Regions from separate parts of the Qipengyuania triglochinis genome, predicted to be linked through region 1. Evidence: predicted binding sites of a transcription regulator. Region 1 holds the regulator's gene; each other region holds the start of a gene.
The links. Region 1 encodes LexA, which represses DNA repair genes until DNA is damaged. Its sites were predicted from a motif close to GTTCCNCNCTTGTTCT; they were not measured.
Positions count from the first base shown of each region.

Region 2: ACYQ0G_RS03310 (ATP-dependent helicase) is a predicted target of LexA. The motif match lies at 3,597-3,612, and genes of this name have one in related genera.
Region 3: ACYQ0G_RS12155 (DNA recombination protein RmuC) is a predicted target of LexA. The motif match lies at 2,796-2,811, and genes of this name have one in related genera.
Region 4: ACYQ0G_RS04075 (putative DNA modification/repair radical SAM protein) is a predicted target of LexA. The motif match lies at 3,262-3,277, and genes of this name have one in related genera.

Region 1 covers NZ_BAAHND010000001.1:466,666-474,635, reverse strand. The annotation lists gene ACYQ0G_RS02385 (anthranilate synthase component II) at 1-55, shown strand, start outside; gene trpD (anthranilate phosphoribosyltransferase) at 52-1,047, shown strand; gene trpC (indole-3-glycerol phosphate synthase TrpC) at 1,044-1,832, shown strand; gene moaC (cyclic pyranopterin monophosphate synthase MoaC) at 1,966-2,439, shown strand; gene lexA (transcriptional repressor LexA) at 2,565-3,272, shown strand; gene ACYQ0G_RS02360 (ComEC/Rec2 family competence protein) at 3,303-5,384, opposite strand; gene gltX (glutamate--tRNA ligase) at 5,515-6,945, shown strand; gene ACYQ0G_RS02350 (citrate synthase) at 6,966-7,970, shown strand, end outside.
Region 2 covers NZ_BAAHND010000001.1:649,495-657,464, forward strand. The annotation lists gene ACYQ0G_RS03285 (AmpG family muropeptide MFS transporter) at 1-243, opposite strand, end outside; gene ACYQ0G_RS03290 (aromatic ring-hydroxylating oxygenase subunit alpha) at 363-1,478, shown strand; gene ACYQ0G_RS03295 (pseudouridine synthase) at 1,496-2,263, shown strand; gene rsmD (16S rRNA (guanine(966)-N(2))-methyltransferase RsmD) at 2,260-2,805, shown strand; gene ACYQ0G_RS03305 (hypothetical protein) at 2,894-3,502, opposite strand; gene ACYQ0G_RS03310 (ATP-dependent helicase) at 3,619-5,931, shown strand; gene ACYQ0G_RS03315 (DEAD/DEAH box helicase) at 5,950-7,284, opposite strand; gene ACYQ0G_RS03320 (hypothetical protein) at 7,407-7,970, opposite strand, start outside.
Region 3 covers NZ_BAAHND010000003.1:68,482-76,451, reverse strand. The annotation lists gene truA (tRNA pseudouridine(38-40) synthase TruA) at 1-436, opposite strand, end outside; gene fmt (methionyl-tRNA formyltransferase) at 433-1,341, opposite strand; gene recR (recombination mediator RecR) at 1,395-1,991, shown strand; gene ACYQ0G_RS12160 (peptide deformylase) at 2,055-2,621, shown strand; gene ACYQ0G_RS12155 (DNA recombination protein RmuC) at 2,827-4,266, shown strand; gene ACYQ0G_RS12150 (PilZ domain-containing protein) at 4,384-4,695, shown strand; gene ACYQ0G_RS12145 (TrmH family RNA methyltransferase) at 4,721-5,536, opposite strand; gene ACYQ0G_RS12140 (HPr family phosphocarrier protein) at 5,539-5,817, opposite strand; gene ACYQ0G_RS12135 (PTS sugar transporter subunit IIA) at 5,814-6,239, opposite strand; gene rapZ (RNase adapter RapZ) at 6,304-7,200, opposite strand; gene ACYQ0G_RS12125 (HPr kinase/phosphorylase) at 7,197-7,655, opposite strand; gene ACYQ0G_RS12120 (sensor histidine kinase) at 7,652-7,970, opposite strand, start outside.
Region 4 covers NZ_BAAHND010000001.1:809,811-817,780, reverse strand. The annotation lists gene ACYQ0G_RS04090 (ImuA family protein) at 320-982, shown strand; gene ACYQ0G_RS04085 (DUF6504 family protein) at 997-2,547, shown strand; gene ACYQ0G_RS04080 (PilZ domain-containing protein) at 2,579-2,977, opposite strand; gene ACYQ0G_RS04075 (putative DNA modification/repair radical SAM protein) at 3,280-4,521, shown strand; gene ACYQ0G_RS04070 (UdgX family uracil-DNA binding protein) at 4,518-5,972, shown strand; gene ACYQ0G_RS04065 (error-prone DNA polymerase) at 5,994-7,970, shown strand, end outside.

The sequences.
Region 1 (7,970 bases):
CCTGCTCGCCAACTTCCTTGCGATCTGCGGCGTGGATGCCAAGGTGCCGGCATGACCAGAGCACTCCCCTCCGCCGACACGCATCTGACCGAAGATGATGCGCATGAGATTTTCGGCTGGATCCTCGACGGTGAGGTGGGCGAAGAGGAAATCGGCCGCTTCCTGGTCGACATGTCCGCCCGCAGCGAGACGTCGGAAGAGATTGCCGGAGCCGCGCGCGCGCTGCGGGACCGGCTGATACCGGTGCCCGCGCCGGAGGGCACGATCGATTGCTGCGGCACCGGCGGCGACGGGCATCACACGCTCAACGTCTCGACGGCAGTCAGCCTTGTCGTGGCGGCGTGCGGTGTTCCGGTGGCGAAGCATGGCAACCGTGCCGCCAGCTCGAAATCGGGCGCTGCAGACACGCTGGAATGTCTTGGCCTCGACATGGAAGCCGCGGGAAGAACTGCCGAGAAAACCTTGAACGAATTGGGAATTTGCTTCCTTTTCGCCAAGAACCATCACCCGGCCATGGGCCGCATCCAGCCCATCCGGCAGAAACTGGGTGTGCGCACCATCTTCAATCTGATGGGGCCGCTTTCCAACCCCGCAGGGGTAACCCGCCAGCTGATCGGTATCGCCCGCCCCGCCTATGTGCCGATCTACGCGCGGGCGAAGGCGCGCTTGGGGACCGAACGGACATTCATCGCTTCCGGTGACGAAGGACTGGACGAACTCAGCCTCGCTGGCGGCAACGAACTGGCCGATGTGACCGGCCATGATTTCGAAATGCGCCGAGTGGTCGCCGTCCAGGCCAATCTCCCTCATTCTCCGGTCGAGGCCATAAGGGGCGGAGATCCCGCCTATAACGCCAAGGCGCTCGAAGCGCTGCTGATGGGCGCGCCGGGCCCCTATCGCGATGCGGTCCTCTTCAACGCGGCTGCCTCGCTGATTGTCGCAGGGAAGACGGACGATTGGGCAGCAGGAGCCGACATGGCAGCCGATGCTCTCGACAGCGGACGGGCAAGACAATTGCTGATCGACTGGATCGCACTGGCCAAATGAACAAGCTTGAACAAATCTGCGCGACCAAGCGCGAAGAAGTGGCCGCGCGCAAAACGCAGCGCAGCCTCACCGACCTCGACGCGGCGGCGCGCGACCAGACCGCGCCCCGCGGATTTCACCGCGCGCTCGAAACGAAGCAACAGGACGGTTTCGGCCTGATCGCGGAGATCAAGAAAGCCTCGCCGTCCAAGGGGCTTATCCGTCCCGACTTCCAGCCCGCCGAACATGCCCGGGCCTATGCCGCGGGCGGTGCCGCCTGCCTGTCGGTGCTGACCGATGCGCCTTACTTCCAGGGCCATGAAGACTATCTCGTCGCTGCCCGTGCAGCCTGCGACCTCCCCGTCCTGCGCAAGGATTTTGTGGTCGATCCGTGGCAGGTCGCCGAAGCACGGGCGCTGGGTGCGGATGCGATCCTCATCATCGTGGCGGCGCTGGAGGATACGCAAATGGCCGAGATCGAGGCTGCGGCCTTCGAGCGTGGCATGGACGTCCTCGTCGAAGTCCACGATGCCGCCGAGATGGCGCGGGCAGCCTGCTTGAAGTCACGGCTTCTGGGCGTGAACAACCGCAATCTCAAGACCTTCGAAACCGATCTTGCCACCACGGAAGAACTTGTCACTCTGGCGCCAGAGGATGCATTGCTGGTCGGCGAAAGCGGGATCTTCACCCATGACGATTGTCTGCGCCTGTCCAAAGCCGGTGTGCGCAGCTTCCTCGTGGGCGAAAGTCTCATGCGGCAGGATGATGTCGAAGCGGCAACGCACCGGCTCCTGACGGGCAATTAACGCTGTCCTACACAGGCAGCCCGCGTCATAGGTCGGCAATGCAGATGTCCGACCCTCGCTTACCGAATTCCGGGGTTTTTAGCTCCAGGGATGTGCTCCAGGCGCTCCTTCCTTCAGCTTCGAGGTCCGTACCATGAACAAACTCACCCACCTCGACGACAAGGGCGCGGCGCATATGGTCGATGTCGGCGGCAAGCGGGAAACCGCGCGGCGGGCGGTTGCCGAAGGGCGCATCCGCATGAATGCCGACGCGCTGGATGCGATCATGGCGGGGGCGACGGCGAAGGGCGATGCGCTCGCCACGGCGCGGATTGCCGGGATCATGGCCGCCAAGAGAACGGGCGATCTGATCCCGCTGTGCCATCCGCTTGGCCTCGAAAGCGTGACCGTGGAGTTCGAGCGGGAAGACAGTGCTATCCGCGTGGTGGCCAGCGCCTCGCTCACCGGCAAGACGGGGGTGGAAATGGAGGCCATGACCGCTGCCGGGATCGCTCTCCTCACGGTCTACGACATGGGCAAGGCGATCGACCGCGCGATGGTGATCGACGGCGTGCGCCTGCTGTCCAAGACCGGCGGCAAGTCGGGCGACTGGCAGGCGGAGGACTGAAAGGGGAACAGCTGTTCTCCCCAACTGGCTCGAAAATGGCTGTATTGCTTGACTTGTGAAAATCGGTTGCCTAATTGTTCCACATTCGTTCACAGGGTTGTGAACAGGAACATGGGAGTTTTCCGATGCTGACTGCCAAGCAGCACGAGCTGATCCGCTTCATTCAGGAAAAGCTGGAGGAGACCGGCATTTCCCCCTCTTTCGAAGAGATGAAGGAAGCGCTCGACCTCAAGAGCAAGTCCGGCGTGCACCGCCTGATCTCCGCGCTCGAAGAACGCGGGTTCATCCGCCGCCTGCCCAATCGGGCGCGCGCGCTGGAAGTCATCAAGCTGCCCGAAGATTCGGTCACCGGGACTGTGCGCGCGGCCACGGCGTCTGCTCCCCCGGCAGCAAACGACGCTGTCGTTTCGGCGCATGCAGCCAAGCCGGTCGCACCCGAACCGGCGAACGACATCATCGAGGTTCCCTTGCATGGCCGTATCGCGGCCGGTGCCCCGATCGAGGCGATCGAAGGTCAGTCCTCAATGCCTGTCCCTGCGGCCCTGCTCGGCCCCGGCGATCATTACGCCCTCGAAGTCAGCGGCGATTCCATGATCGAGGCTGGTATCTTCGATGGCGATTTCGCACTGGTGAAGCGCACCGAAACCGCTCGCGACGGGGAAATCGTGGTCGCTCTGGTCGATAACGAGGAGGCGACGCTCAAATACCTCCGCAAGGAAGGCGCCATGGTTCGCCTCGACCCTGCGAACGGCAGCTACGAACCGCAGGTCTATGAGGCTGGCCGCGTTCAGGTTCAGGGCAAACTTGCTGGGCTGTTGCGCCGCTATCACTAATCCCGATGGTAAAGGGGCGGTACGCGCGGCCTAATCGCCGGTCGCCCCTTTCCACCATCCATGGCTGCCTTGATGCTCTGCCACGGTTTCGATCACGTGATCGTCGAGATAGATGGCCAGCCCCCCGTTCTCTTCCAGGAAACGGCGATCCGACTTCAGCCACTTCGGCCTGCAGCTTCGGGGCAGCCAGCGATCTGAGATCACGATATCGGCCCTTTCGCAGGCGGCAGCAAGAGCACGCTCGTCGATCATCTCCCGACTGCGCGAGACAAGGACAAACCATGTGTCGCCGTTCCGCGATATCGGCAGGCTGCAAAAATCCGGACTACATTGCGCGCCCGGCCAGCGGTCGAGAGCCAAAGGTGCGACTTCCGTTCCGGCGAGTTCGACAAGATTACCCTGCGCATAGCTACCCGGTTTGTCGCGAAGCACGAACAACCGCCCATCATCGCCAACCAGGCCGACATCGCGCCCATCCCTGGCCACGAGAATATCCGGCGCTGCAGCCGTAGCGAGCATGGATGCCCCTATCGCAACCGGACCAAATCCAGCCAGGCGCGCCCTCCCCCGCCACAAAGCGAGCCATAAACCGCCAGCAACAAAGAAGAGGACAGTCGAGAGGCCGATATACGGAACAAGCTTCACCGCCCCCGGCTGCGCTGCGGTTACATGCGCGATCCAGAGCATCAGGTCGAGCGACTGTCCTGCAAGCCACCAGAACGGCGCGCCTGCGCCGAAAAAGTCGAGCAGCAAAGCGATGGCGATCAATGGCATCGAAGCGAATGTGACCAAGGGAATGGCGATCACATTCGCGAACGCGCCATAGAGCCCGGCGCGATGGAAATGGAACAGGACGATCGGAGTAAGCGCGATCTCAATCACCAGCCCCGTAACAAACAGCATTACGACCCTCTTTGCAGTACGCCGCATCCAGCTTTCCTCCGTGGGTGCCAGAAAGTCGCGAACAGGACTGCAGTTATGAAGAGCCACGATCGCAATCACCGCTGCAAAGCTCATCTGAAAGCTGGGCCCCACCAGCGATTCCGGCCAGAGAAAGAGAACCACGGCGGCCGCCGCCGCTACCATCCGCATCGATAACGGCTCTCGTCCGAGCGCCAAGGCTATGAGAACCAGCAGAGCGCCGACGCAGCTTCGAACGGTGGGCACCTCAGCGCCAGTCAATAGGGTGTAGGCAATGCCTGCACCTGCGGCGATCGCAGCAGCCAGCAGCGGCAAACGAATGCGCAGCGCCAACCATGGACAAAGGCCGAGAGACTTCATCACAAGAAAATAAGCTGCCGCGATTACGGCGCTAACGTGCAGCCCACTGATGGATAACAGATGGGTCAGCCCTGCGTCACGCATGGCGGCTTCGTCGGCTTTCGCAATCGCTCCGCGATCCCCGCTTGCAAAAGCCGCCGCGATTGTCCCCGCAGAACCCTCCAGCCTCTCCCGCACGTGGTGAGATAGTCCTTCCTGAACTCGTGCAATGGTACCGGAGGATTGCGGTGCTGGTTCGATCAGTTTGATAGTGCCGGATAGCGAACCTGTGGCCGCGTATCCGTCGAACCAGGCCCTCCGCGCAAAATCATAAGCGCCGGGCAGCAATGGCGGGGCAGGCGGCATCAAACGCGCTTTGAAGTGCACGCGCGCACCCGGCCCATACGCAGGAGAATAACGCTCACTGGGAACGTTGACTCTTACCTTGAACGCCTCTCCGCTCGCGCCATCACGAGCTGCCACCACCAGTCGCGCCCGCCCTTCAGCTGGCTGCAACTCTCGTTCAAGAATGCGTGCGTCGAGTGTCATCATGCGCGGGTAGTCGATGGGTTCGGCACCAATCAGCGCGGACCTTGCGGATATCACCGCGAGTCCCAGTGCTATTGCCAACCCTATTGCTGCTACAGCCAGGCGCAGATTGGGGTAATCGCCCGTTCCTTTCCACAGGCCGGCTGACACGAAGAACGACACGCAAATTGCGGCAACCATTATCCATTGCCACGGTTCATGCAGCACAAACCATAAGCCAATGCCGGTCGCTAAAAAGACCGTAAGCCAAGGACCTCGGTCGAAGGAAGAGCGGTCCAGAAACGCTTCCGCAGCCGTGGCCATTCTGGACATTGGAGCACGCATACGCCAAGGGCGCTGCACTGCAGCATCGGCGGGCCGATCCCCTTCGCCGAACGGCACGATCGGCGTCCCCTGTGTCGCCATGCAAAGACTTGAAAGGAAAGACGAAGCAATGGCAAGCGAAACCAGCAAGCAGGTGGTTACACGATTTGCGCCCTCGCCTACCGGCTTCCTACATATTGGTGGGGCGCGCACTGCGCTGTTCAACTGGCTATATGCTCGCCACCATGGCGGAAAGACCCTACTGCGTATCGAGGATACAGATCGTAAGCGCAGCACCCAGGATGCCATCGACAAGATCATCGAAGGCCTGGACTGGCTGGGTCTCGATTTCGACGAGCCACCGGTTTTTCAGTCTGATCGTGCCGAACGCCACGCAGAGGTCGCAAGGCAATTGCTGGAAGCTGGCCATGCCTATAAATGCTTCGCCACACCAGAAGAGCTTGAAGCTATGCGTGCAGAGCAACGCGCCCAAAAGCTTCCCATGCGATATGATCGCCGTTGGCGGGACCGCGACGAAAGCGAGGCTCCGGAAGGTGCACCCTATGTCATCCGCCTGAAAGTGCCGACCGAAGGCGAGACGGTTATTCAAGACGAAGTGCAAGGTAAAGTCACTGTCCAGAACGCTGAAATCGACGACTACATCTTATTACGCGCCGACGGGACGCCGACCTATATGCTCGCCGTGGTAGTGGATGATCACGACATGGGTGTAACGCATATCATACGTGGCGATGATCACCTGAACAACGCATTCCGCCAACTGCCAGTAGTGCGAGCAATGAACAACATCGAAGGTGGCTGGCCGGATCCGGTTTACGCGCACGTGCCGCTCATTCACGGGAGCGACGGGGCGAAGCTGTCGAAGCGACATGGAGCAGTAGGTGTTGAAGCCTATCGAGATGAAGAAGGCGTCCTTCCCGAAGCCTTGTTCAATTACTTGTTGCGCCTTGGTTGGGGGCATGGCGACCGCGAGGAAATCACGCGCGAAGAGGCGATTGAGTTGTTTGATCTTGATGGTGTGGGCAAGAGCGCGTCGCGCTTCGACATCAAGAAGCTGCAAAATCTTAACGGTCACTATATTCGTGAAGCGGATGATGCACGCCTTGCCCGCCTCGTCGCCGCCCGCATTGGCGATAATGCGGATGAAAAATTGCTCGCCGAGGCAATGCCGGTTTTGAAACCACGTGCAAAAAGTATTAACGAATTAACTGAAGGCGCGGCATTTCTTTTCGTAGAACGCCCTTTGCCGATGACGGAGAAAGCAGCTTCGCTGCTCGACGATGAAGCACGTCACCGCCTGGGGGTCCTGTCGGCCCGCTTAGCCGAGGAAAATCACTGGACAATCGAGGCTCTCGAAGCCACTACGAAAGCGTATGCCGAAGAGCTGGAATTGGGTCTCGGCAAGCTGGCGCAGCCTATGCGGGCTGCGTTAACGGGCACCACCACATCGCCCGGAATTTTCGATGTACTGGTCCTGCTGGGCAAGGAAGAATCGCTCGCGCGCATAGATGCGCAAGCTGCGCCCGCCGGAACCGAATGAATTGAACTGAGGAGATTAGCGTGGCCGATAAACAGGCAACTCTCAACCTAGGCGACCAGAGCCAGGACTTTCCCGTCCTCGAAGGTAGCGTCGGGCCGGATGTGATAGACATCCGCAAGCTCTATGGATCGACCGGCAAATTCACATACGACCCAGGCTACAAGTCCACGGCGAGCTGCGAAAGCGCGCTGACCTACATTGACGGTGAAGAGGGCGTACTTCTTCACCGTGGTTATCCGATCGGTCAGCTGGCAGAGAATTCGAGCTTCATGGAAGTCGCATATCTCCTGCTCAATGGCGAACTGCCGAGCCAGGATGAGTTGGACGATTTCGATTATACCATCACGCGCCACACAATGGTGCATGATCAGCTGCGCCAGTTCTACCAGGGCTTCCGCCGCGACGCGCACCCTATGGCAATCATGTGCGGCGTAGTTGGAGCACTTTCGGCGTTCTATCATGACAGCACCGACATCTCCGACCCCGAACATCGGACCATCAGCAGTCACCGGCTGATTGCCAAGATGCCGACAATTGCGGCGATGGCGTACAAATACTCGATCGGCCAGCCTTTCATGCAGCCGAAAAACGACCTCAGCTATACCGGCAATTTCCTTCGAATGACTTTCGGGGTTCCGGCTGAGGAATACGAAATCCATCCCGCGATCGAGAAGGCGATGGACCGGATCTTCATCCTCCATGCCGATCACGAACAGAACGCGTCGACTTCGACGGTGCGTTTGGCTGGTTCGTCGGGTGCTAATCCCTTCGCCTGTATCGCAGCCGGTATCGCCTGCCTTTGGGGCCCCGCCCACGGTGGTGCGAACGAAGCTGCACTGAACATGCTGCAGGAAATCGGTTCGCCTGATCGTATTCCGCACTATATCGAGCGGGCCAAGGACAAGAACGATCCGTTCCGTCTGATGGGCTTCGGTCATCGCGTTTACAAGAATTACGATCCGCGCGCCACGGTGATGCAGCAGACTCTGCGTGAGGTGTTCGACGCACTTAACGTCAACGATCCG
Region 2 (7,970 bases), 180 kb from region 1:
GTCGATCAACGGGGACCAGAGGAACTGGAAAGCATAGGCAAGACCGATCAGGCTGAAGATCCCCATCGTCTCGAGGTCGACATCTGCCTCCGTAAGCCAAGCGAACAGAGTACCCAGAAACAAAGCGAAAGGCAGACCGCTGGCAAAGCCGAACAGGAGCATGAAGCCCGTTTTTCGGTTGGTTAGCGCGAGGCCGAGAACTTTGAGCGCGGATTTCTTTTTCTTCTCTGCCGCTTCGGCCATGCGAGGGCGTCCTTCCGTTTTCTGCTATTTTTTGCGACACTAGCGCTTGGAGAGAGAAAGGAACAGGCGCAATGGGAGTTCCGCATCAGCTATTAGAGGGGCGTAGGCCAACTGATGGCATGCTCAAACTGGCAGAAGAGATTGGGCAGCAGCACTCGCGGGAAGAACCGCACCAGACAAGCGTCTCCGCCAGTGTATATACGGATCCAGCCTACTGGCGGCGTGAAAAGCGTGGGATCTATGACCGTTTACCCCAAATTCTGTGCCCCAGTGCACTCCTTCCCGCGGCCGGAAGTTTCGTGCCGCACGATGGGACCGGACGACCTCTCTTAATCACTCGCGATGGCGAAGGGATAGTTCATGTTTTCCTCAATGTCTGTCGCCATCGGGGAACGCGTCTGATCGAAGGCGACGAGGTATCTTGCGCCAAAAAACTCGTCTGCCCTTACCATGCGTGGACTTACTCTGTGGATGGTCGGCTGCTCGCCATTCCGCGGCCAGATACTTTTCCTGATCTCGACAAAAGCACTATGGGATTGGTTGAACTGCCCTCAAAAGAAACTGGTGGAATGATTTGGTACTGCCCGAGAGAAGACAGTGCCGACTTCTCTCTTGCCGAGAAACTTGGTGAGGATTTCGATGCTCTGGGCATCGCAGAACATGTCTTGTTCCGGCGAAAAACGCATATCGTGTCAGCCAATTGGAAGCTGATCATGGATGCTTTTCTAGAAAGCTATCATGTTACGCGTCTGCATGCGAAGACCATCGGCCCCTTCTTCAAGGACGGTGTAACCAGCGGTGACACGATCGGCCCCCATTCGCGCAGTGCTGTCGGGCGGCTGGAAGACTTGGATAACATCGACCTCACCGATATGACGCAAATGCGCAAGGTGATTACCTTTGCCTATCAGCTGCTCCCGGGCGCATTAGTAGTTCCCAGTCCGGATTACATCAATTTGATGGTCCTGATGCCGCAAGCGCATGATCGAACGCTTGTCGAGGATTTCATGCTCATCCCGGAGCAACCAGCCAACGACAAGGCTCGCGATCATTGGGAACGCAGCTGGGCCTTGCTCGATGGCGGTGTTTTCGCTGGCGAAGATTTCCGCGCAGCCGAACTGGGACAGCAAGGATTATCCAGTGGTGCGGTACCGGAACTCACTTTGGGAACGCTGGAAACTGGGATACGTCGCTATCACGAGTGCGTCGAGGAAGCCTTGCGCGCTGCCAATTGAAAGCTTAACCGCGCTGCATGGCCGAAAACAGACTTCCCGAAGCCGGCGACCGCATCGCCAAGCTGCTCGCTCGTGCAGGCGTGGCAAGCAGACGAGAGATCGAGCGCATGATCGCCGACGGGCGTATCTCGCTTAACGGTAAGGTACTGGATACTCCAGCGATCAAACTGGAAAGCCTTCGCGGCGTAACTGTTGACGGCAAACCGGTCGGTCAGGCCGAAGATACGCGGCTCTTCGCCTTTCACAAGCCGTCGGGCCTCATAACTGCCGAGCACGACCCGAAAGGTCGGCCAACAATTTACGCGGCGCTGCGTAATGCGCTGCCAAAGGATGCAGGCCGAGTAATGCCGGTTGGCCGGCTCGACTTCAATACGGAAGGCTTATTGCTGCTAACCAACGACGGCGAGATGAAGCGCGCAATGGAGCTGCCTTCGACAGGGGTTCCACGCAGCTACCGCGCCCGGGCGTTCGGTGACATCACCCAGGCACAACTCGATGAGTTGATTGAAGGCATAGAAGTTGACGGCATTCGGTATGGCCAGATCGAAGCTAATCTGGAACGCGGATCGGGACGCAACCGTTGGATCGAACTTACTTTGCGCGAAGGCAAGAACCGGGAGGTAAGAAAGGTTCTTGAGCATTTGGGGCTGGAAGTAAATCGCCTACTCCGGATCGGCTACGGACCGTTCCATCTCGGCGATCTTCCTCGCGGTCAGGCAGTCGAGATCAAGCGTGGAGATGTCGAAAGCTTCAAACGCGAATTGTCGCGCGGTGGTCGCGCATGAGGATCATTGCGGGTGATTGGCGCGGCCGGAAACTCGTTGCGCCCAAGGGAGACCTCACTCGACCTACCTCCGACCGGACCCGGGAAACATTGTTCAGCATGCTTACAAGTCGCTTGGGCAGCTTTGCAGACATCTCCGTAGTCGATCTATTTGCCGGTTCCGGTGCTCTCGGCCTGGAAGCGTTGTCACGGGGTGCAGCTTCGTGCCTATTCGTTGAACAAGAAAGCGACGCGGTGAAAGCCATCCGGGCCAACATAGAAAGCCTGGAAGCACGAACGCGCAGCCAGGTTCAACAAGGCTCAGTAATGGGTCTGGGCCCAGCTAAGGTTCCACATGACCTGATCGTTCTAGATCCGCCTTACGATACTGGTGCTGGTCAGGTGGCACTTGATCGCTTGGCTCGGCTAGGATGGATAGGCTGCGCGACTTGGATTGCGCTGGAAACCCGCAAGGACGAAGACGTCACAGTGAAGGCGCTCGATATCGAAAGCGAACGCGTCGTCGGAAAGGCCAAGCTTACGTTACTGAGGCTAAAATCCTAGCTGAACCGCGCAGCAAAAAGGGCGGATCCTCCTTAAGGAACCGCCCTTGTCTCAGTCCTCTCCGGATCAAGCCGGAGATGATGGCATATCAGTTATTTGGGCGAGTTGCCGGAAGCGGCTCGTTGATCTCGCTGGCGGGGCGTCCCGGCCAATATTCGAGCGGACGATTTACCCCTGCGCCACGCTTGCCAGCTTCCCAGGCGTTGATGCAATTGTCCTGTTCATCAGCAGAACAAATCGGCAGGTCTCCAGTAGGCGGTCCGGCGTCAGCAGGTGTGGACTGTACCACCTCGCTACTCACAAAACGCGGCGACATTGAACTGGCCGAAGATGAAGCGGCGGTTGCCGTGGCTGCAGTGTTAGAGCTGGTCGCACCAGACATCTGAGCATTGATCTGCTGCCACGCCATAGTGCGCTGCTCCGGAGTCATTTCATAAATGCGAACGCGTTGCGGATCGGTAAGCACCCACCATGCTTCGGTCTGGCGCGGCTCGAGGGTCCAGTAATATTCTTGGACGTCGCTCGGCCACGCATCGTATGCACCACGACGTTCCATCGGCCAGCCTTCATACATTGTCGTCTGCGCATCAGTCAGTACATAAGCTTCACCATCGGCGGTGACAGCCATATCCTGAGCAAACGCGGGGGCTGCAGTGAATGTCAGCGCTGCCGCGCCGGCGAGAATCATGCTTTTCATTGTGTAGTCTCCTTACGTTGACCTTGGCCATAATACGCTGCGACAATGCCGATTGTTCCGAAGACGCCTTGCAGGGGTTGTGAAGATAAGTTCCGTTCCCTAGTTGTTCTAGCATAATGTCAGATCTACCGACTTCAATTGAAAACCCCGGAAATGCTGGCATTCCAGCTTATGCCGCTTCTCTAAACTCGCCCCAGCGGGAAGCCGTTCTCACTACTGAGGGACCCGTGCTAATGCTCGCCGGTGCGGGGACTGGCAAAACCGCAGCGCTGACCGCGCGATTGGCCCACCTTATCGCCACGCGGAAAGCCTGGCCGAGCGAGATTCTTTGTGTCACCTTCACCAATAAGGCTGCTCGCGAAATGCGTGAGCGCGTGGGTCGGCACATCGGCGATGCGGTCGAAAGAATGCCCTGGCTCGGTACGTTCCACTCCATCGGCGCCCGGATGCTGCGCAGGCATGCCGAGATTGTCGGATTGCAAAGCAATTACACGATCATCGATACCGACGATCAACTGCGTCTTTTGAAACAGCTTATCCAGGAACACGATCTGGACGAAAAAAGGTGGCCTGCTCGTCAGCTCGCAGGCCTTCTCGATCGGTGGAAGAACCGCGGGCTGAACCCGGGCGATTTAGATGCAGTAGAGAATGAAGCCTATGCAAATGGTCGCGGCGCCCAATTCTATAAGCTTTATCAGGATCGGCTGAAGGCACTGAACGCCTGCGATTTCGGCGACTTGCTGTTGCACATGTTGAACATTTTTCGCCAGCATCATGATGTGCTCGCGCAATATCAACAACGGTTCAAATACATCTTGGTGGACGAATATCAGGATACCAACCAGGTGCAGTATCTCTGGCTGCGCCTGCTGGCACAGGCCCATAAGAACATTTGCGTTGTTGGTGATGACGATCAGTCCATCTATTCGTGGCGCGGGGCCGAGGTCGCCAATATCCTGAAGTTCGAAAAGGATTTTCCGGGCGCGGCTGTCATCAAACTCGAACAGAATTACCGCTCCACCCCGCAGATCCTTGCGGCGGCTTCCGGTCTAATCGATGCCAATAGCGAACGCTTGGGCAAGACCCTTTGGACAGAGCTCCCCGCGGGAGAGAAGGTCCGCATTGTCGGCATTTGGGATGGTCCAGAAGAAGCACGGCGGGTCGGCGAAGCGATCGAACGCTTGGAGAGCGAAGGCGCAGCTCTGGATCAAGTCGCCATTCTGGTTCGTGCCCAGTATCAGACCCGGGAGTTCGAAGATCGGTTCATTCAGATCGGCCTGAATTACAGGATTGTCGGCGGATTTCGCTTTTACGAACGCGCGGAAATTCGCGACGCCCTTGCCTATCTGCGCACCATTGCGCAGCCTGCCGACGATCTTGCCTTCGAGCGGATATACAACCAGCCAAAACGAGGCCTTGGTGCCAAGACCTTGGAAGCGATGCGCCGCCATGCGCGCCGCACGCAACAACCGCTCGCGGCTGCATCGCTCGATCTCGCCGATAGCGACGAGCTGCCTGCACGCGCACGAAATATGCTCGTCGGGCTTCTTGGTCAGTTCGTTCATTGGCGCGAACTGGCGGAAAAGGTTACCCCGTCCGAATTGCTCCGCACCGTCCTCGTTGAAAGTGGCTATGAGGAAATGCTGCAAAAGGATCGCAGTGCAGAAAGCGCTGGGAGGCTCGAGAACCTATCCGAACTTGCGCGCGCGATGGAAGAGTACGAAACGCTGACAGATTTTCTCGAGCATGTCAGCTTGGTGATGGACAACGAACGCGCCGATGATGGCGAGAAAGTAACCATCATGACGATGCACGCGGCCAAGGGGCTGGAGTTCGACAATGTCTTTCTTCCAGGGTGGGAAGAGGGTGTCTTTCCAAGTCAGAGATCGATTGATGAAGGTGGTCTGGCTAGCCTTGAGGAGGAACGGCGTCTGGCATACGTGGCGATTACCCGAGCGAAGCGCCACTGTACCATTTTACATGCGGCAAACCGGAGAATTTATGGGCAGTGGACCAGTTCCATACCGAGCCGCTTCATCGGGGAATTGCCGGATGAGTATGTGGAGAGCGAGACGACGATGAGCGGGGGAGCCTCGTTGTGGCGGGCGAATTGGACCGAGACCGAGGATCCCTTTGCACACGTATCCTCCCAACGGCCGGATCGCAGCACAGCAAGAGGACCCGGCTGGCAGCGGGCACTCGCCAGCGGTTACGAAACGACCCCCCAACGGCTAGCAGAGCCGGGAAAAAGCGCAGCTAGCTTTGCCGCGAAACCACGAACCGATATCAGCATCGGCGTGCGCGTATTTCACGACAAGTTCGGATACGGTTTCGTCACCGATCAGGAAGGCAACAAGCTCGAAATAGAATTCGAAAAGTCTGGTACGAAGCGTGTCCTCGACAGCTTCGTGAAGCTCGCTGAGAACTAGGCAGCAGCTGTCACATGATCAGAGGGCGGAAACGTCCAGAAAGCCGGGTCTCGGGCCATTCCACTCACCCGGCGCCGTGGGACTGTCATCCCGATCACTATCGCGGTAGGACCGCTTGGCTTTCTTTTCCTGATCACCATCAGCATTCTGTCGCGGTTTTGACGACGTCCTGTCCGAACGCTCGCGCTTTGTCGGTGCGGGTTCGTCCTTCGGCGCTTCGACCAGTTCCACGCGCACGTCCTTCTTGCCGAATACGGCAATCGGGGTTTCTGTCAGCTTTTCAACGTTCTGTATCGCCTCGGCATCTTCGTCGGTCACGAAAGTGAAGGCCCGACCTTTCGCCCCTGCCCGCCCGGTACGTCCGATACGATGAACATAGTCATCCGGATGCCACGGCGTATCGAAATTGAAGACGTGGCTTACGCCCTTCACGTCCAGTCCCCGCGCGGCGACGTCCGACGCGACGAGAATATTGACCTCACCGGCTTTGAAACGATCGAGCTCCTGCACACGGCTGCCTTGATCCATGTCACCATGAATTTCACTGCTAGCAAAACCATGACGTTGCAGGCTTTTGTTGAGTTCGCGCACAGTCGTCTTACGGTTCGCGAAGATGATCGCGGTTTCCACGAGATCGTTGCGGAGCAGCCAGCGCAGCGTCTCACGCTTCTGGCGCGGCTTTACCGGGATCTTGAAAGCGGTAATGTCCTTATTGGTCGTCGCGGCTCGGCTCACTTCGATCCGCTTCGGATTATCGAGAAACTTCTTGGCAAGCTTTTCGATCGGCGGCGGCATGGTTGCCGAAAACAGCATGGTCTGCCGGGTTTCTGGCAGTTTATCGCAAATGAACTCGATATCGGGAATGAACCCCATATCCAGCATGCGATCCGCCTCGTCGATCACGAGCAACTCGCACCCGTTGAGGAGAATCTTTCCGCGTTCGAACAGATCCATGAGCCGACCCGGCGTTGCGATCAGGACATCGACACCATCGTTCAGCGCCTTGACCTGATCACCCATCTGAACGCCCCCGATAAGCAATGCGAGCTTTAGATCGTGATTTTTGCCGTACTTTTCGAAATTCTCCGCGACCTGAGCTGCAAGCTCTCGCGTCGGCGCCAATATGAGGCTGCGTGGCATAAGCGCACGACGTCGTCCGCTAGCAAGAATATCGATCATCGGCAGGACGAAGCTGGCAGTCTTTCCGGTACCGGTCTGCGCGATCCCGATGATGTCTTTCATCATCAGTACTGGCGGAATGGCCTGCGCCTGGATCGGAGTCGGCTCTGTATAACCGGCTTGTTCGACGGCTTTAAGCAGGTCAGCGGAAAGGCCGAGATCGGCAAAACTCATGCGGCTAACAATTGCCCCTCTTCAGGAAGAATATCAGATAATACCAGAAAAGGCCGCGGCAAGGCGGCCTCTAGCGAAGGCGCCCTTCGACAATTTGTCAGCTTAAGTCAAGGAAAACCGGCTCAGTCGGCGGCTTCGACGGCCAATTGCGTAAAGCGAGTTACCTGGCATTTGGCCCCCGCCCTGCTGAGCAGCCGATCGCGGTTCACGCAAATCTTTCCATCGTCACTGCGCTCCATATAAAAGCCGCGATAGAAGTCGCGGGGGCTACAGCCCTTCTCGAGCTTGGCGAAGAGCGTTTTTCGATCACGGGTGAACATCACAAGACGATCGCCGTGATCGGCCACACCGCCAATGGCCGCGCTATCCACGCATTTTGCGAATGGCCGCTCGACAATACGACGCCCCGCGTTCGCCTGCGTCGAGTTCGCGGCGAGATTTTGCCCAACTGTGCTACGAGCCGGCGAGATTCGCAAAATGACCCGACGTTCGATGCGCACCTGCTGATTCTTCTCTGGACCGACCCCATCAAAGACCGGCGACCACGCTGGGGCATCTTCCGACAAGGGCAAAGGGGAAAGACGCTTTTCCCGAATCTGATGCGCTTCCTGTTGTGGAAGCACAGGAGAATTTGATCCGTCCGGTACCTGCCATCCAACTGGAAATAGCAACGCCAATGGCGCAAG
Region 3 (7,970 bases), on a different contig from region 1:
TCGCAGCACGGTCCATGGCATCGTGATCCAGATCTTGCGGTACTTGCCAGAGACGGTTGCGCTCCAGCGTCAGCGGTGCGCGGCGATTGGCGATGCGATAGACATAACTGCGGCCCGTGCACGAAAACCGGGCGTGCCAATCATCGGCGACCACTTCACAGTGGGTTACCGCAATCGGGTCGGGCCGGACTTGCGCATTCAAAGCCTCCATCAGCCTGAAAGGTGCGATATCCTTTTCAACATCCATGTGGCTGCGCATGGCGAGTGCATGGACACCGGTATCGGTGCGGCCTGCACTATGAAGGCGCACTTCTTCTCCGGTGACGCGAAAAGCTGCATCTTCGAGCGACTGCTGAACACTGGGCCCATTGTCCTGACGTTGCAGGCCAAAGAAAGGTGTGCCGTCGAATTCTATGGTGAGCGCGAAGCGGGTCACGCCAGCACGGCGCCCTTCGAAACCGAATTGCCGCGCAGGAAATCGGCGCGATCCATTGCCGGCTTGCCCGCGCGTTGAAGACGGGTGGGGCGGATGGCTCCATCGCCACAGGCTAGGGCAAGATCATCGTCCAGCACCGCGCCGGGCTCGTCCGATCCGTCCGCCAGTTCGGCGCGCAATATTTTGACCCGAACGCCGTCCATGTCGAACCATGCGCCGGGAAAGGGCGAAAGGCCGTGAATGTGCTGCAGTACCTCTGCGGCAGGCTTCGCCCAGTCGATCCGCGCCTCGGACTTGTCGATTTTCTTGGCGTAACTCGCTACATCGTCATCCTGTTCGACCGCGTGCAGGGCATCGATGTCAATAAGCGTGCCAACCATCAACTGTGCACCCAATTCAGCCAGTTCCTCGGTCAGTTCGCCGGTCGTCTTGTCCTCTACCTGTGTGCGCACAGTGGCCAGCATCGGCCCAGTGTCGAGGCCTGCTTCCATCTGCATGATCGTGACACCCGTGACCTCGTCACCAGCCATGATCGAGCGGTGGATCGGTGCGGCTCCGCGCCAGTCGGGCAGCAACGAGGCGTGAACGTTGAGGCAACCATGCTTGGGTGCATCGAGGATAGCTTGCGGGAGAATGAGTCCATAGGCAGCGACCACGCCGACATCGGCGCCCAGCGCGGCGAAGGCTTCCTGCTCTTCTGTCGATTTCAGCGAAGTAGGATGGCGAACCTCGATCCCGAGCCGGTCAGCCAGTTGGTGCACGGGCGTCTTGGTCAGTTCCTTGCCACGGCGACCACCGGGGCGCGGCGGCTGGGTGTAAACGCACACTACGTCATGCGCGGCATGAACCAGCGCCTCTAGCGTCGGCACGGCAAATTCCGGCGATCCCATGAAGATAATGCGCATGAAGTCCCTGTCTGGTCTTTCTCTGTTCCATCAAGGCCCCTATCTGTGCGGTCATGGCATCGCAAGAGATCGAGACGCTGGCGGCCGCGCTGGCCCGCCTTCCCGGGCTTGGCCCGCGCAGCGCGCGGCGTGCCGTGCTATGGCTGGTGAAGCGCCGGGAAAGCGCTTTGCCCGCGCTACTGGAAGCGCTGGCAACCGTGGGCGAAGCTTTGGTCGAATGCGATGTCTGCGGCAATGTCGATACCACCAATCCTTGCGGAATCTGCGCCGACCCGCGCCGCGATGGCAAGGGACTGTGCGTGGTGGAAGATGTGGCGGACCTGTGGGCGCTGGATCGCGCCAAGCTGTTTACCGGCAAATACCATGTCCTTGGCGGCAAGCTCTCGGCACTCGATGGCATCCGGCCCGAAGATCTGAACATCGCCAGCCTTCTCTCCCGCGTCGAAGAGGGCGGGGTGGACGAAGTGGTTCTGGCGATGAATGCCACGCTGGAGGGACAGACCACCGCGCATTATCTGGCTGAGCGGCTGGACGAATACCCGGTCCGCATAACTCAGCTCGCACATGGCCTGCCGGTAGGCGGAGAGCTGGACTATCTGGATGAGGGAACGCTGGCGCAAGCTTTGAGGGCGAGACGTCCTCTTGGCTAGGCGATCACTCTGACCGGTCCAAGTGGATTGAAAATCGCGCATTTCGCGCTTATTTGACCTGTCATGGCTATCCGTGAAATTCTTGAAGTGCCGGACCCCCGGCTCAAAGTCGTGTCCGAACCGGTTACCGAGTTCGACGACGAACTCCGCACGCTCGTCTCCGATATGTTCGAAACCATGTATGATGCGCCCGGCATCGGCTTGGCTGCGATTCAGGTCGGTGTGCCCAAGCGCGTGCTGGTGATCGACCTTCAGCCTGAGGACGAAGATGCAGAGGGCGAAGTCTGCAATCACGGCGGCCATGAACACGTGCACTATCCCACCCGGAAAGAGCCGCGCGTCTTCATCAATCCCGAGATACTCGATCCGGCCGAAGAACTCGCCACCTATCAGGAAGGCTGTCTTTCGGTCCCCGATATCTTTGCAGATGTCGACCGGCCCGCAACCTGCCGTGTCCGCTATCAGGATCTGGAAGGCGAAACGCACGAAGAAGATCTGAACGGTCTGATGGCTACCTGCATCCAGCATGAGATGGATCATCTGGAAGGCATTCTCTTCATCGACCATTTATCGCGCCTAAAGCGCGGAATGGCGCTGAAGAAACTGAAGAAGCTGCGCGAGGCGGCTTAATACTTTCGAGAAGTACCGGAATTCGAAGAGGCGATCCGCGCGAAGCTGGTCGCCTTTTTCGTCGGACAATTTGATCGTGTGGTGTTGGTCCACGCGAACGCGCTCAGGCGAATAGGGCTATCAAATATCGAAGCCACGCACTCTCATGGGGAAACCGTTGGAAACGGGGCTGGTGTTCCTTATGTGTTCCCCATAGGTTGGAATGATGGATCCGACTCTAATCGCTATCATTTGCCTCATCCTGGGCCTCGGCCTGGGTTATTTTCTCGGCCATCGCTTCGGCTCGGCCCCTGCCAAGGATTGGCAGGCGCGCCATGGTGAGCGCGATGCCGAGGCGAGGGAACTGGATGATAAATTCCGCCGCGCCATTGTCGATCTGGAAAATGCGACTGTCCGGGCCCAGCGTGCCGATGCGCTCGATGCTGAACTGCGCGAAACACGGCGCATCCATGAAGAGGGTATGGAAGCCCTTCGTCGTGAGAAGGCAGCGCAGGGTGCAGAGCTTGCCACGCTGAAGGAGAAGACCGCCAATTTCGACGAGCAGAAACGTCTCTTGATCGAGGCGCGGGAAGAACTGCTGAGAGAATTTCAAAACACCGGCTCTGCCGTTTTGACCAAGGCGCAGGATGCCTTCCTCGAACGCGCGAACGAGCGGCTGGGGCATTCGGAGAAAACCAGCGAGGAAAAGCTGCGCGCCTTGCTCGATCCGGTCGGCAAGCGGCTGGAAGCTTACGAGAAACAGGTCGCCGCGCTGGAAGAAAAGCGCACCGATGCCTTTGGCCGGCTGCACCAGCAAATTACCGAGATGCAGCGCGGGCAGGAAGAGGTCCGGCGCGAGGCACAGCGGCTGGGTAACAGCCTGACCAATGCCCCTAAGGCGCGCGGGCGCTGGGGCGAACGCGCGCTGCAGAATGTGCTCGAACAATGCGGGCTGTCCGAACATACCGATTTCATCCTCGAACATTCCATCGAAACGGACGAGGGGCGCCTGCGTCCTGATGCCATCGTCAATGTCCCGGGGCAGAAGAAGCTCGTCATCGATGCCAAGGTCTCGCTCAATGCCTATCAGGAAGCCTTCGAGGCGGAGGATGATCAGGAGCGCAAGCGGCATCTCGATTTGCATGCCAAGTCGATGCGCAACCATGTCCAGACGCTTGGCAGCAAGGGGTATCAGAGCCAGTTCGATGACGCGCCGGACTATGTCGTCATGTTTGTACCGGGCGAACATTTCGTGGCGGCCGCGCTCGAACATGATCCCGAATTGTGGGATTTCGCCTTCCGCAACAAGGTGCTGTTGGCCACCCCGACCAACCTTGTCGCGATCGCGCGCACGGTCGCGCAGGTCTGGCGCCAGGACAAAATGGCCGACGAGGCACGGGAAATTGGCGCAATGGGTGCCGAACTCTACGATCGCCTGCGCGCCGCGTCCGAGCATCTCAAACGCGTCGGCGGCGGGCTGGAAAGCGCCGTGAACAATTACAACAAATTCGTCGGCAGTTTCGAGCGCAACGTCCTGTCCTCTGGTCGACGAATGGCCGATAAGGGCATTGAGATCGGGAAAGCCGAAATTCCCGAAGTGCCGCTCGTCGAAGCTGGCCCACGCTACAGCAGCGAAGACGCGGCCCAAATTAAGGACGATCATTAGCGCATCAGAGCGATCCGCCTTTGATTAGTCATTTTTAAAGAAAATTGCGGTATCGTTTACCCTTAATAATGACGGCAATCCTGGGTCGCGGCTGGATAGGGGGTCCGGAACAGACCGATGGAACTACGCAGAGAACCTCGATATTCCATCTCTACGTTGGGGCGATACCGGCGTGGCACAGGGATCCGTTTCGATATATCAATCAAGGACTTGTCCGAATACGGATGCCAGTTCTACGATATCGTCGGGCGATTGGAGGTAGGGGACGCAATCACGCTGCGCATCGGAAAGATTGGCCCATTGCATGCCAAGGTGCGATGGATCGAAAAGCGTCAGGCAGGGGTGGAATTCGACCAGCCGCTTTACCCTGCGGTCCTCGAACACATCATCGCTGAAGGTGGCACAGACGAACTTCGCACTTTCGGTTAATCCGAAAGGCTGGTCTCTCAAAAAACTACTTATCCAAACCTAGCCCAGACAGCACTTCATAGCCCAGCACCGCAGCAGCCACTGAAGCGTTCAAGCTGTCGGCACGGCCCATCATCGGCATCGTCACCCTCAGATCGCAAGCCATCTCATATTCTTCAGGCAGACCGCGGCTCTCATTACCAACCATTACAAAGCAAGGCGCCGCATAGGGCGCGCCGCGATATGGCTGAGCTTCGCGTAAACTCGCCGCCACCAATTGCCCTGATCCCTGTCGCAGCCACTGTTCGAACTCAGCCCATTCGGTCTGTGCGATTGCCTGGGTGAATACGGCACCCATACTCGCTCTCACCGCTTCCACGCTGAACGGATCGGCGCAATCGTCGATCAGGATTAGTCCGCCTGCACCGATCGCATCACCGGTGCGGAGCATAGTGCCCAGATTGCCCGGATCGCGCAGGGCTTGCGCAACGAGCCAGATATTTGAGGCGTCCCGCTTCAGCGAGCTGAGAGACGTGTCGAACTCTGCAAAAACCCCGGTAACAGCTTGCGGGTTGTCCTTGCCAGTGATCTTGGACAGGATGTCCGGCGAGGTTTCGATCACTTCGCCCCCGTTCGCATCGACAGCATCTTCAAGCGCCGTAAGCAGGGGATGAGGATCGCGCCTATCGGCCAGAACCAATATCTCCGGGATGTGCCCGCACTCGCGCGCATCCGTAAGCAAACGCAGCCCCTCCGCGAGGAACTTCTTCTCACGCTTGCGATGCTTCTTTTCGCGCAGAGCGCGCAGCGCTTTCACGGTTGGATTTGAATAGCCGGTGATTATCCGGCGGTCCGCCGACATTCTCAGGGCTCCCCGAAACCGTCCTCGACCATCGCGGAAAGATCCGCCAACACCGCATCCGCACTGTGGCCGTCTACGATGATTTCGATCGTGTCACCCTTGGCGGCGCCTAGCATCATCAAGCCAAGTATGGACCCTCCGGCAGCTTCATTGTCACCTTTCGCCACGCGCACGCTGCAACTGTCGGGAAGTTCGGCTACGGCGCCGACGAATTTCGCGCTTGCCCGGGCGTGCAGCCCTCGCTGGTTGACAACCTCGACCTTTTTCCTGACTTCGCTCAACTTGCTTTCCGCGCGCTATCGAGGTCTTGGCCGAGGAATTCGCTTGCCACGGTAATGTAATTTCGCCCGGCCGTTTGCGCCGCGTGTACAGCATCCACCACATTCATACTCTTGCGGGCGCCAGCGAGGCGGATGAGCATCGGCAGGTTGATTCCAGCGATGACCTCGATCCGTCCCGTATCCAGCAGCGAGATCGCCAGATTGGACGGTGTTCCCCCGAAAAGGTCGGTCAGGATGATCGCACCCTCTCCGGTGTCGACACTGGCGATGGCATCGGCGATGTCCTTTCGCCGCTGCTCCATGTCGTCATTGGGGCCTATACAGATGGTGGCCACGGATTCCTGCTTACCGACGACATGCTCCATCGCATCGATGAAGTGTTCGGCTAGTTTGCCGTGGGTGACGAGGATCATGCCGATCATGCGGTTATCGATATCCGTTTCGTGTATCGAAATTGTAGACTTTGCGTATTAACCATTGCTTGGGCTAGCTGCGCTCGAACGGATCGGCGGGCCGGCTTTCCAGGTTGCGATGCACAACCGTGGGCGAAAATCCGGCCTCACGCAAGACTTGCGCGGCGGCTTCCGCACTGAATACTGAACGGTGTCTCCCTCCGGTACAGCCGAAGCCGATGTTCAAATAGCTCCGATCCTGTGCTGCATACCGCGGGAGCAGTTCGAGTAGTGTATTGCAGATGCTGGCAAACGCAGGGTCGAATGCGGGATCGCTGCGGATGTGGTCGGCCACCGGTTTGTCGAGGCCAGTCAGGTCTCGCAATTCGCCGATCCAGTGAGGGTTGTCGAGAAACCGCATGTCGAACAGCAGATCAGCAAGTGGCGGCATACCCCGGGCGAAGCCGAAGCTTGTCACCGTAATCGTCATCCCCTGAACATCTTTCTCGCCGAAGCGTTCACGGATGACCTGCTGGAGTTGGTTGGTCGAATATTCGCTCGTATCGATTAGGACTTCGGCCCAATTTCGCAACGGTTCGAGGAGGCTCCGTTCGTCCCTAATGCCTTCCGCAACCTGCCGTTCACGAGCCATTGGGTGAGGGCGCCGGGTTTCATTATAGCGGCGCTGTAGTTCTCCATCGGAACTGTCGATGAAGAGCGTCGTCAGATTGACCCCATCTCGTGCTCCCAGTCCCTCGCATTCGCGGATGATGTCTTGCGGAGCAAAACCGCGGGTCCTGGAATCGAGACCTATGGCGATGGGCATCTGCGATTCACCATAGGTATCGAGCAGGTTTGCTAAGAGCCGCAGGGGGAAATTATCCAGCGTTTCCCAACCGAGATCCTCCAGGACCTGAAGTGCAGTCGATTTCCCCGCACCCGACATTCCGGTGACCAGAAGGATTTGCTGGGTCGCGCCGGTCTTGTTCACTGCTCGACTTCGTCGAAAGAGTTGAGAGTTTCTGGCAGCGGGAGCCCGTGCTTGCCGAGCGCGAATTCCGCACGCAAAGCCTGCGTCGCATCGCCGGGGCGAAACAGGAGGACCGGAACCGCTGTTCCACCGAGATTAGTGGTGGCGAGTTCCATAGGGTAGCGCGGAGCAAGGGTAGTAAGCTGCAGCACCAGCGAAACGGGTGCCTCGCTTGGCGTAAATTCAACCAGTCCGACATTGCGAACTTCCAGTAGACCGCGTGTAGTCTTTGGCGGGCAGGCGAGGGGAAAGCCGTCTTCATCATCGATGATGAGTCCATCGTCACCGATCAGCGTGGCGCCGCGATCAATCAGGGCAAGAGCCAGCGAGGATTTACCGGCGCCCGGCTCACCCGCAATCAGCAGCCCACGACCATCGATAGAGACGGCCGTAACGTTAGGGAGTTTAGTCTTCATTTGGCCAAGGCCGGGAGGTTCAGGACGAAGCATGCGCCGTTCTTGGCATCGGCGCGGTTCTCAACATGAAGTGTTCCCTCGTGCGCTTCGGCAATTGTCCGACCGATCGCGAGACCAAGCCCGGAATGGTTGCCGAAATCCTCGCTTTCAGGGCGATCCGAATGAAAACGTTGGAACACTTTTTCTCGCTTCTCCTCCGGGATGCCCGGGCCTTCGTCGCACACTGTTAGGATAACGCGCCCTTCGCGCCGGTTTAGGCTTGCGTCAATAGAGCCACCCACAGGCGAGAATGAAACGGCGTTGTCGAGCAAATTC
Region 4 (7,970 bases), 340 kb from region 1:
AGGTTTGGTCCCAAGCCAGTAGAGGAAAAGATAGAGCAGGATTTGCTAATAGATAGATATTGGAACATAAAGGGAACAGACGATTCGGTTCCATATGATCCAACTAGCTCTCTCCTCCTTGCCGTCGACCGCCTCTGAAGATGTCGCCACACTACCTGAGCGTCATAGTGAGCGCTGGAGGCCTGGCTTGGCTGGCTTACATGGAAAAGCTCTGCACAGCGAAGTGTTCGCCTCCTCGAGAGAAGCGGCAGGCGCTGGTGCAGTGCTGGCGCTGGCACTTGACGATTGGCGTAACGCGTCGCCGAAAGAAGGCGGGGAGATGAGCGATCAACGCAGCATACTCTGGGTGCAGACGCGTGAGGCGGCGCGCCTGGGAGGTAAACCGTATCGTGCCGGGCTACCGCAGGATTTGCAGTCGCGCGTGATCCATGTGCTGGCCCACAAGGCGGAAGATGCGCTTTTTGCGATGGAGGAAGGGTTGCGCTGTCGTGAGCTATCCTTCGTTATCGGGGAAATTGCCGGCAATCCAAAGGCGTTGGACTTCACAGCTTCGCGTCGGCTGACGCTGACTGCGCAGAAACACGAGGTACCTTTGTTCCTGCTGCGGGTCGATGCGGCGCGTGACCTGTCTTCGGCCCGGATGCGCTGGGAAGTGACTTCGGCTCCATCCACCGCACCCGAATGGAACGCGCAAGCACCAGGCAATCCGTCGTGGCGGGGGGAGCTCTTCCGTGCCCGCTCGCACCCACCGGGCGAATGGGTTTTCGAAGAGTTCGGGAAGCGGCTGGAGGCGCGTCGTGAAACGCCGCAGGTCTCTTCGCCACCCACCGGCAAGCCATCCTCTATCGTTCAGCATATCGGTCCACGTTTCGGGCTCGCCGAAAGAGCGTTTTTCAAGCCGTCGAGCACAGCAATCGAAGATAGATCCGTTGTGCTTTCGGAACAGTCTCGTTTCCGACAAGTCCAAGGCAAGCGGCGCTAGCTTGTTGGTCTGCCATGGATCAGCCGCGCCGTATCCTTTCTATCTGGCTCCCGTCCATTGCCATGGACCGCTGGAGTATGGGCTCGGCGGAGAGACGGGAGCAAGATGACAAGCCGTTTGTCCTGACCGCTGATACAGCGCATGGGCCGCGGATCGAAGCGACCAACCGCACAAGCGCTGCTGCCGGGGCCAGGGCAGGGATGATGTTGGCTGATGCACATTCGCTTTGCCCTGAAATTACTACGGCACTGTCCGACCCTGAAGGCGATCTCGTTTTCTTGGAAAAGCTTGCTGCCTGGGCACGACGCTGGGGACCTTGGTCGGCGATGGATGTACCGGATGGGCTTTTGGTGGATGTAACCGCAGTGCCGCATCTCTTCGGAGGCGAAGAAAAGCTGCTTGCCGATGTAGCTGCGGTGTTTGCACAGCGCGACATCGCTATGCGTTGTGCCATAGCTCCGACTGCCGGGGCAGCTTGGGCACTGGCCCATTATGCTGCATCGGGTACGATCCTGCGCAAAGATGAGGAAATGGAAACACGGCTGGGCGAGCTTCCCGTGGCGGCACTAAGGCTCGATCAGGATGTCGTCACTGTTCTTCGACGGCTAGGGCTCAAGAAACTGAGCGAGCTTTCGGCGGTCGATCGCGATGGAATCAATAGACGGTTTCGCAACCGGAACTCTCCCTCTGCCAACCCGCTAATCCGGCTGGACCAGCTGCTCGGCCGGATACCGGAACCGCTGCTGCCAGTCATTCCGCAACAAATTCCGATGGTACAGCGCCGCCTGCTGGAGCCGATCCGACACCGCCACCTGCTCGATCAGGTGGTGAACGATCTGTCGGATGACATGGTGCGCGAACTGGAGGGTAAGGGGCAGGGCGCCCGCAGGCTGGAACTCGGCTTGTGGCGCGTCGATGGTGAATTGGTTGTGCGGCATATCGAACTTGCTGCAGCAACCCGAGAGGCCGCGCATTTCGTACGCCTTTTTGTCAGCAAGCTAGATGATGTAGATGCAGGGTTCGGGATCGAAATGCTGCGTTTGCGTGCCACCTGGTCGGAAGCCTTGGCATTGGACCAAAGCGATATCGAAACGGCTTCGAAAAACCATGGCATCGCGCTTTCCACCTTGGTCGATCGGCTCACCGTGCGCCTTGGGCCCCGCGCCGTCACACGGCCCGTGCCTTCAGCCAGTCACATCCCCGAGCGTGCGCAGCGGGGCCAACCACCTTTAGAGCCCGAACCGGCCAACCAAGGTCAGTTTGCCTTCCATCAACGCCCTTTTAAACTGCTCGACAAGGCCGAGCAGATTGCTGTGCTCTACGCTACTCCCGATGGATATCCCAAGCGTTTCCGCTGGCGCGACGAGGTACACGATATCAAACGTGTCGAAGGCCCCGAACGTATCGCCCCTGAATGGTGGCGTGAGCGCGGTGGTACCCGACTACGCGATTATTACCGAATTGAGGATCAGAGAGGGAGGCGCTACTGGATCTATCGGCTCGGCATCATCGGAGATGGACGAGGTGGTAAACCAAAGTGGTACTTGCAGGGATTGTTCGCCTGATAATACAAAGGCGAGGCACTCTTCGCAAAACTCAACTGTCGCGAGACACAAGCGACGCACGGCGGCCCCGCTTGGCGACGGGAATATTATCGAACTTCGCCACCGGGCCGGATTCGACTTCGACCACATCACAGGTCTCTTCAACGACCGATGCCGGTATTGGGCGTTCGAAAAGAAATCCGCAACTGCTATCGCGCGTCCATACGATCTTGCCGAAGAATTCGTGCTCACCCCACGACAACAAGCCTGAAACGCCTTGTTGCGGCGGATTGGCCGTCTCGAACCGCGCGCCTGATTGTGAAAGATCCGACAGGCGTCCGTCCCGGTTGCCGCCAGGCATTTTGAGCCGACTAGTACAATCGACAGAATAGCGCTGTACGGTCCTGCGCTCCTCGGATTTCTGGCCAGATTTTTTCTGGAAAAGTGCCACTCGGCAAGTCCCTCTTGTTAATCGATTTTTACACGAACCTGGTTAATTTTAGGTTATTATGCTTGGCGCTCCAATAATGATAACTCCGGAATATTGTCATCCGTTTCCCGCTTGAGTGAATAAGGCCGCAGCGGATCCCCTTCCTATTCGAGGAAGTGAGGCCGCGTGACCTTCGGCTACACCTCGCTCCATATAACTTCGATGGGCGTAACGGGCATGGATCTGACATGCTCACTTCTCGCAAAACAAACCAATTACCTTTTGTTATTGGCGAATCCCGGAGTGGAACATATATAGAACATATGGCTCTGCAAACCGTCCTTCAAAAACTCGAGATCCTCGCCGACGCAGCGAAGTACGATGCTTCCTGCGCGTCCTCCGGTACGGCGAAGAAGAACAGTCTGGGCGGTAAGGGCATTGGATCGACTGAAGGGATGGGAATCTGCCATGCCTATGCGCCAGATGGACGCTGCATCTCGCTGCTCAAGATTTTACTGACCAACCACTGTGTGTTTGATTGTCATTATTGTGTGAATCGTAAGAGCTCGAACGTGGCTCGTGCGCGTTTCACACCGCAAGAAGTGGTCGATCTCACGCTCGCTTTCTACCGGCGCAATTATATCGAAGGGCTGTTCCTTTCCTCGGGTATTGTGAAGAATTCCAACCACACGATGGAGCAGATCGTCGAGGTTGCCCGGATCTTGCGCGAAGAACATGATTTTCGCGGCTACATTCACTTGAAGACCATCCCGGAAGCAGATGCAGAAATCGTCCATCAGGCGGGGCTTTATGCTGATCGAGTCTCCATCAATGTCGAATTGCCGACTGACAGCGGCCTAACACGTCTCGCGCCGGACAAGGATGCGCGCCAGATCGAAGGCGCGATGGGCAAGGTGAAAGAGGATCTGGTGGAGGCCAAGGATGCCCGCAAGCGGTTCAGGCATGCCCCCCGCTTTGCGCCCGCCGGCCAGTCTACGCAAATGATCGTGGGCGCCGATGCAGCGACTGACGCAGATATTGTGGGCAAGGCAAGCCGGCTTTACGATAATTTCCGCCTGCGCCGTGTCTATTACAGCGCGTTCTCGCCAATCCCAGATGCGAGCGCGGTGCTGCCGCTGAAGCGTCCACCTTTGATCCGCGAGCACAGGCTTTACCAATCTGACTGGTTGATGCGCTTTTACGGTTACAAGCCTTCGGACGTCATGCATGCGACAGAAGCAGACGGGAATTTGCCGCTTGATATCGATCCCAAACTTGCTTGGGCTTTGAAGTTTCGTGAAGCCTTTCCAGTTGATGTGAACCGCGCGACCAAGGAGCAATTGCTGCGTGTGCCGGGCTTAGGCGTGAAGGCGGTTGGCAAGATCTTGGCAAGTCGCCGTCATCGCGGCCTACGGTTGGACGATGTGTCGCTGCTGACCCAGTCCATCACCAAGGTTCGACCTTTCATCTGTACTATCGACTGGCGGCCGATCACTCTCACCGATCGCGCCGACCTGCGCAGCCTGCTCGCCCCGAAAACCGAGCAGCTGGAGCTGTTCGTGTGACTGCGCTCCAACACGTCAAACTCGGCACCTACTACGTTGTCCAACTGCCTGATGCGGATGATTTCGATTTCTGGCGCGAGTGGGCGCGGGCCTTCGTCCAATGCGATGTGCCACCGGACCGTATCGCATGGGTCGAACCCGGCGGTAGCGGGGACCTCTTCGCCCATGGAGAACGGCGTATGCCTGCCCCTCCTAAGGGAGCGAGGCCGGTACAGGCCAACCGACGCTTTGTACAACTTGCGCGTAATGCCATCCTTCATTTGGACCCTGAACGGTTTGCGCTGCTCTACCGCCTGCTCTGGAGGCTACAAGGCAAGCCGCGGATGATGGAAGACAAGGCTGATCCAGATGTCAGAAAGCTGGAGGAACTCGACAAGAACGTGAGGCGTGACAGCCACAAGATGCATGCTTTTGTGCGCTTTCGGCTGGTCGAAAGCCCCGATCATTCCGGTGGTGAAGATGGCGAGGGAGGTGAGCATTACGTTGCCTGGTTCGAGCCGGAGCATCATATTCTCCGGGCCAATGCAGGGTTCTTCATGCGGCGTTTTTCGAACATGCGCTGGTCGATCCTGACGCCGCGCGGCTCGCTTCACTGGGATGGCGAAACCATGGCGGAGGGGCCGCCAGCTGAACGTCACGACGCGCCTCAGGGCGATCCGATGGAGGATCTCTGGCGCACCTACTACGCTTCGATCTTCAATCCGGCGCGGCTGAAGATTGGCGCCATGCTCAAGGAGATGCCGAAAAAATACTGGAAAAACATGCCCGAAGCCACGCTCATTCCCGAGTTGGTGGCGGGCGCGCAGAAGCGGGAAAGTGCTATGGTCGAAAAGGGAGCGCTGGAATTCGAAGAGCGGCCCGATACGCTGGCAGCGATCGACAAGGCAATTCACGCCTGCCGTAAATGCCCGATCGGCAGCCTCGATAATCAAGCTGTTATGGGCAAGGGACCGCAGGATGCTGCGCTGATGATCGTGGGCGAACAGCCGGGCGATCAGGAGGATTTGGCTGGCCGTCCCTTTGTCGGACCGGCCGGAAAACTGCTCGAACACCATCTTGATCGGGCCGGTATCGACCGGAAGGCGGCCTATGTCACGAATACCGTGAAGCATTTCAAATATATCCAGCGCGGCAAGCGACGGCTGCACCAAAATCCCGGTGCAAAGGAAATCGATACCTGCCGCTGGTGGATCGAGAGCGAGCGCGCGATCGTCCAGCCCAAGCTGATACTCGCCATGGGGGCGAGCGCGGCGCGCGGCATGCTGGGAAAGACAGTGAGCATCTCCAAGGCTCGGGGCACGCCCATTCCGCTGGAAGACGGCAGCGAGCTGTGGATCACCGCCCACCCGTCCTATCTCCTTCGCCTTGATGGTCCCGCGCGCGAGGAGCAGGTGCGGCTGTTCGATGCCGATCTCGCCGCAGTGAAGGAGCGGCTCGAGGAGTTGGCGTAATGACTTTTCAGAGCTGGTGTCATGCCCGAGAATGACCAGCAGAAACCCAAGCGCACTATCGACCTTGATCCCGATGAAATAGACGCACCAGCGCGCGCGCCGTTCGTCGAACTCGGTCTCGTCTCGTGTTTCAGCTTCCTGCGCGGAGCGAGCGATGCGGTAGACCTGGTAATGGAGGCGCGCAGACTGGGGTATGACGCGATCGGGATCGCCGATGCCAACAGCATGGCGGGCGTGGTGCGGGTGCACACAGAGGCAAAAACGCTCAAACTCAAGCCTTGTATCGGTTGCCGGATCGAAACGGTCGAGGGGCTGGCCTTCCTCGCCTATCCCAAAAACCGTGAGGCCTATGGTCGTTTGTGCCGCCTGATTTCCGCGGGCCGGATGCGCACGCTCGACAACGAGTGGCAGGATAAGGGCGTATGCGATATCTCGTTAGAGATGCTGGCCGGGCACAGTAAAGACGTGCAACTGATTCTAATTCCGCCACCCGATCTGGCATGCGAGTTCACCGTTCCAGCCTGGGCCACGCCAGGCGGCGCAGCGGAAAGCGAACGGGGGGAAGGGGCGGTCACGGCGCCCTTCGTGGAAATCGTGCCGCATCTTGCCGCTGGACTACCAGCCCTATGCCATATCGCTGCGACTTTCTTTTACGCTGGGAACGACCTCGCCCGGATTGCCCGGCTCGACGCGCTGGCGAAGGATCATGATCTTTCCATCCTCGCCACCAATGATGTGCAGTATCACGCGCCGGAGCGCCGGCCGCTGCAGGACGTGATGACCGCGATCCGCCACAAGACTACTGTGGCGCGAGCGGGCTATCTGCTTCAGAGTAATGCCGAGCGATATCTGAAGCCGCCAGAGACCATGTGCCATCTGTTCGAACCATGGCCCCATGCGATCGAAGCCGCGCGCGCCGTGGCCGACGCCTGTGATTTCAGCCTCGATCAGCTGCAATATGAGTATCCTGAAGAACTGTATCCCGGCGGCGCCGAACCGCAGGATTATCTCGAAAAAGAGACCTGGAAGGGAGCTGGCTGGCGCTATCCCGACGGGGTGCCGGATGGCGTGACCGAAACGCTGCGCAAGGAACTGGCGCTGATCGGCAAGATGGATCTTGCGCGCTATTTCCTGACCATCAAGGACATCGTCGATTTCGCGCGCAACAAGGTCGATCCGCCGATCCTGTGCCAGGGGCGCGGCAGTGCGGCCAACTCTGCGGTATGCTATTGCCTCGGCATCACCAATGTCGATCCTTCGAAGCACCAGCTTTTGTTCGACCGCTTCATTTCCGAGGATCGCAAGGAGCCGCCCGATATCGATGTCGATTTCGAGCATGAGCGGCGCGAGGAGGTGATCCAGTACCTCTATCGCAAATATGGCCGTCACCGGGCAGGGCTGTGCGCCACAGTGATTCACTATCGTCCGCGCATGGCCATCCGCGAAGTGGGTAAGGCCATGGGATTAAGCGAAGACGTCACGTCAGCGCTCGCCAAGACGGTATGGGGCGGGTGGGGCCGCGAGATTAGCGAGAAACATGCCGCGGAAACTGGTATGAATGTGAAAGATCCGCATTTGAGGCGGGTTCTTAAGCTGACTGAGCAAATGATTGGAATGCCAAGGCATTTGTCACAACACGTAGGCGGTTTCATTTTAACCGAAAATGCGCTGACCGAAACGGTACCGGTGGGCAACGGTGCCATGCCCGACCGCAGTTTCATCGAATGGGACAAGGACGATATCGAAGCGCTGGGCATCCTCAAGGTCGATGTTCTGGCGCTGGGAATGCTGAGTTGCATCAGGAAATGCCTCGACCTGATTGACGATCATCACAGCCGGACTCTCACTCTGGCAACCGTCCCGCGTGAAGATCCCGACACTTACGCCATGCTGCGCAAGGGGGATTCGCTCGGCGTATTCCAGGTCGAAAGCCGCGCGCAGATGAACATGCTGCCAAGGCTGCGTCCGCGCGAATTCTACGATCTCGTGATTCAGGTC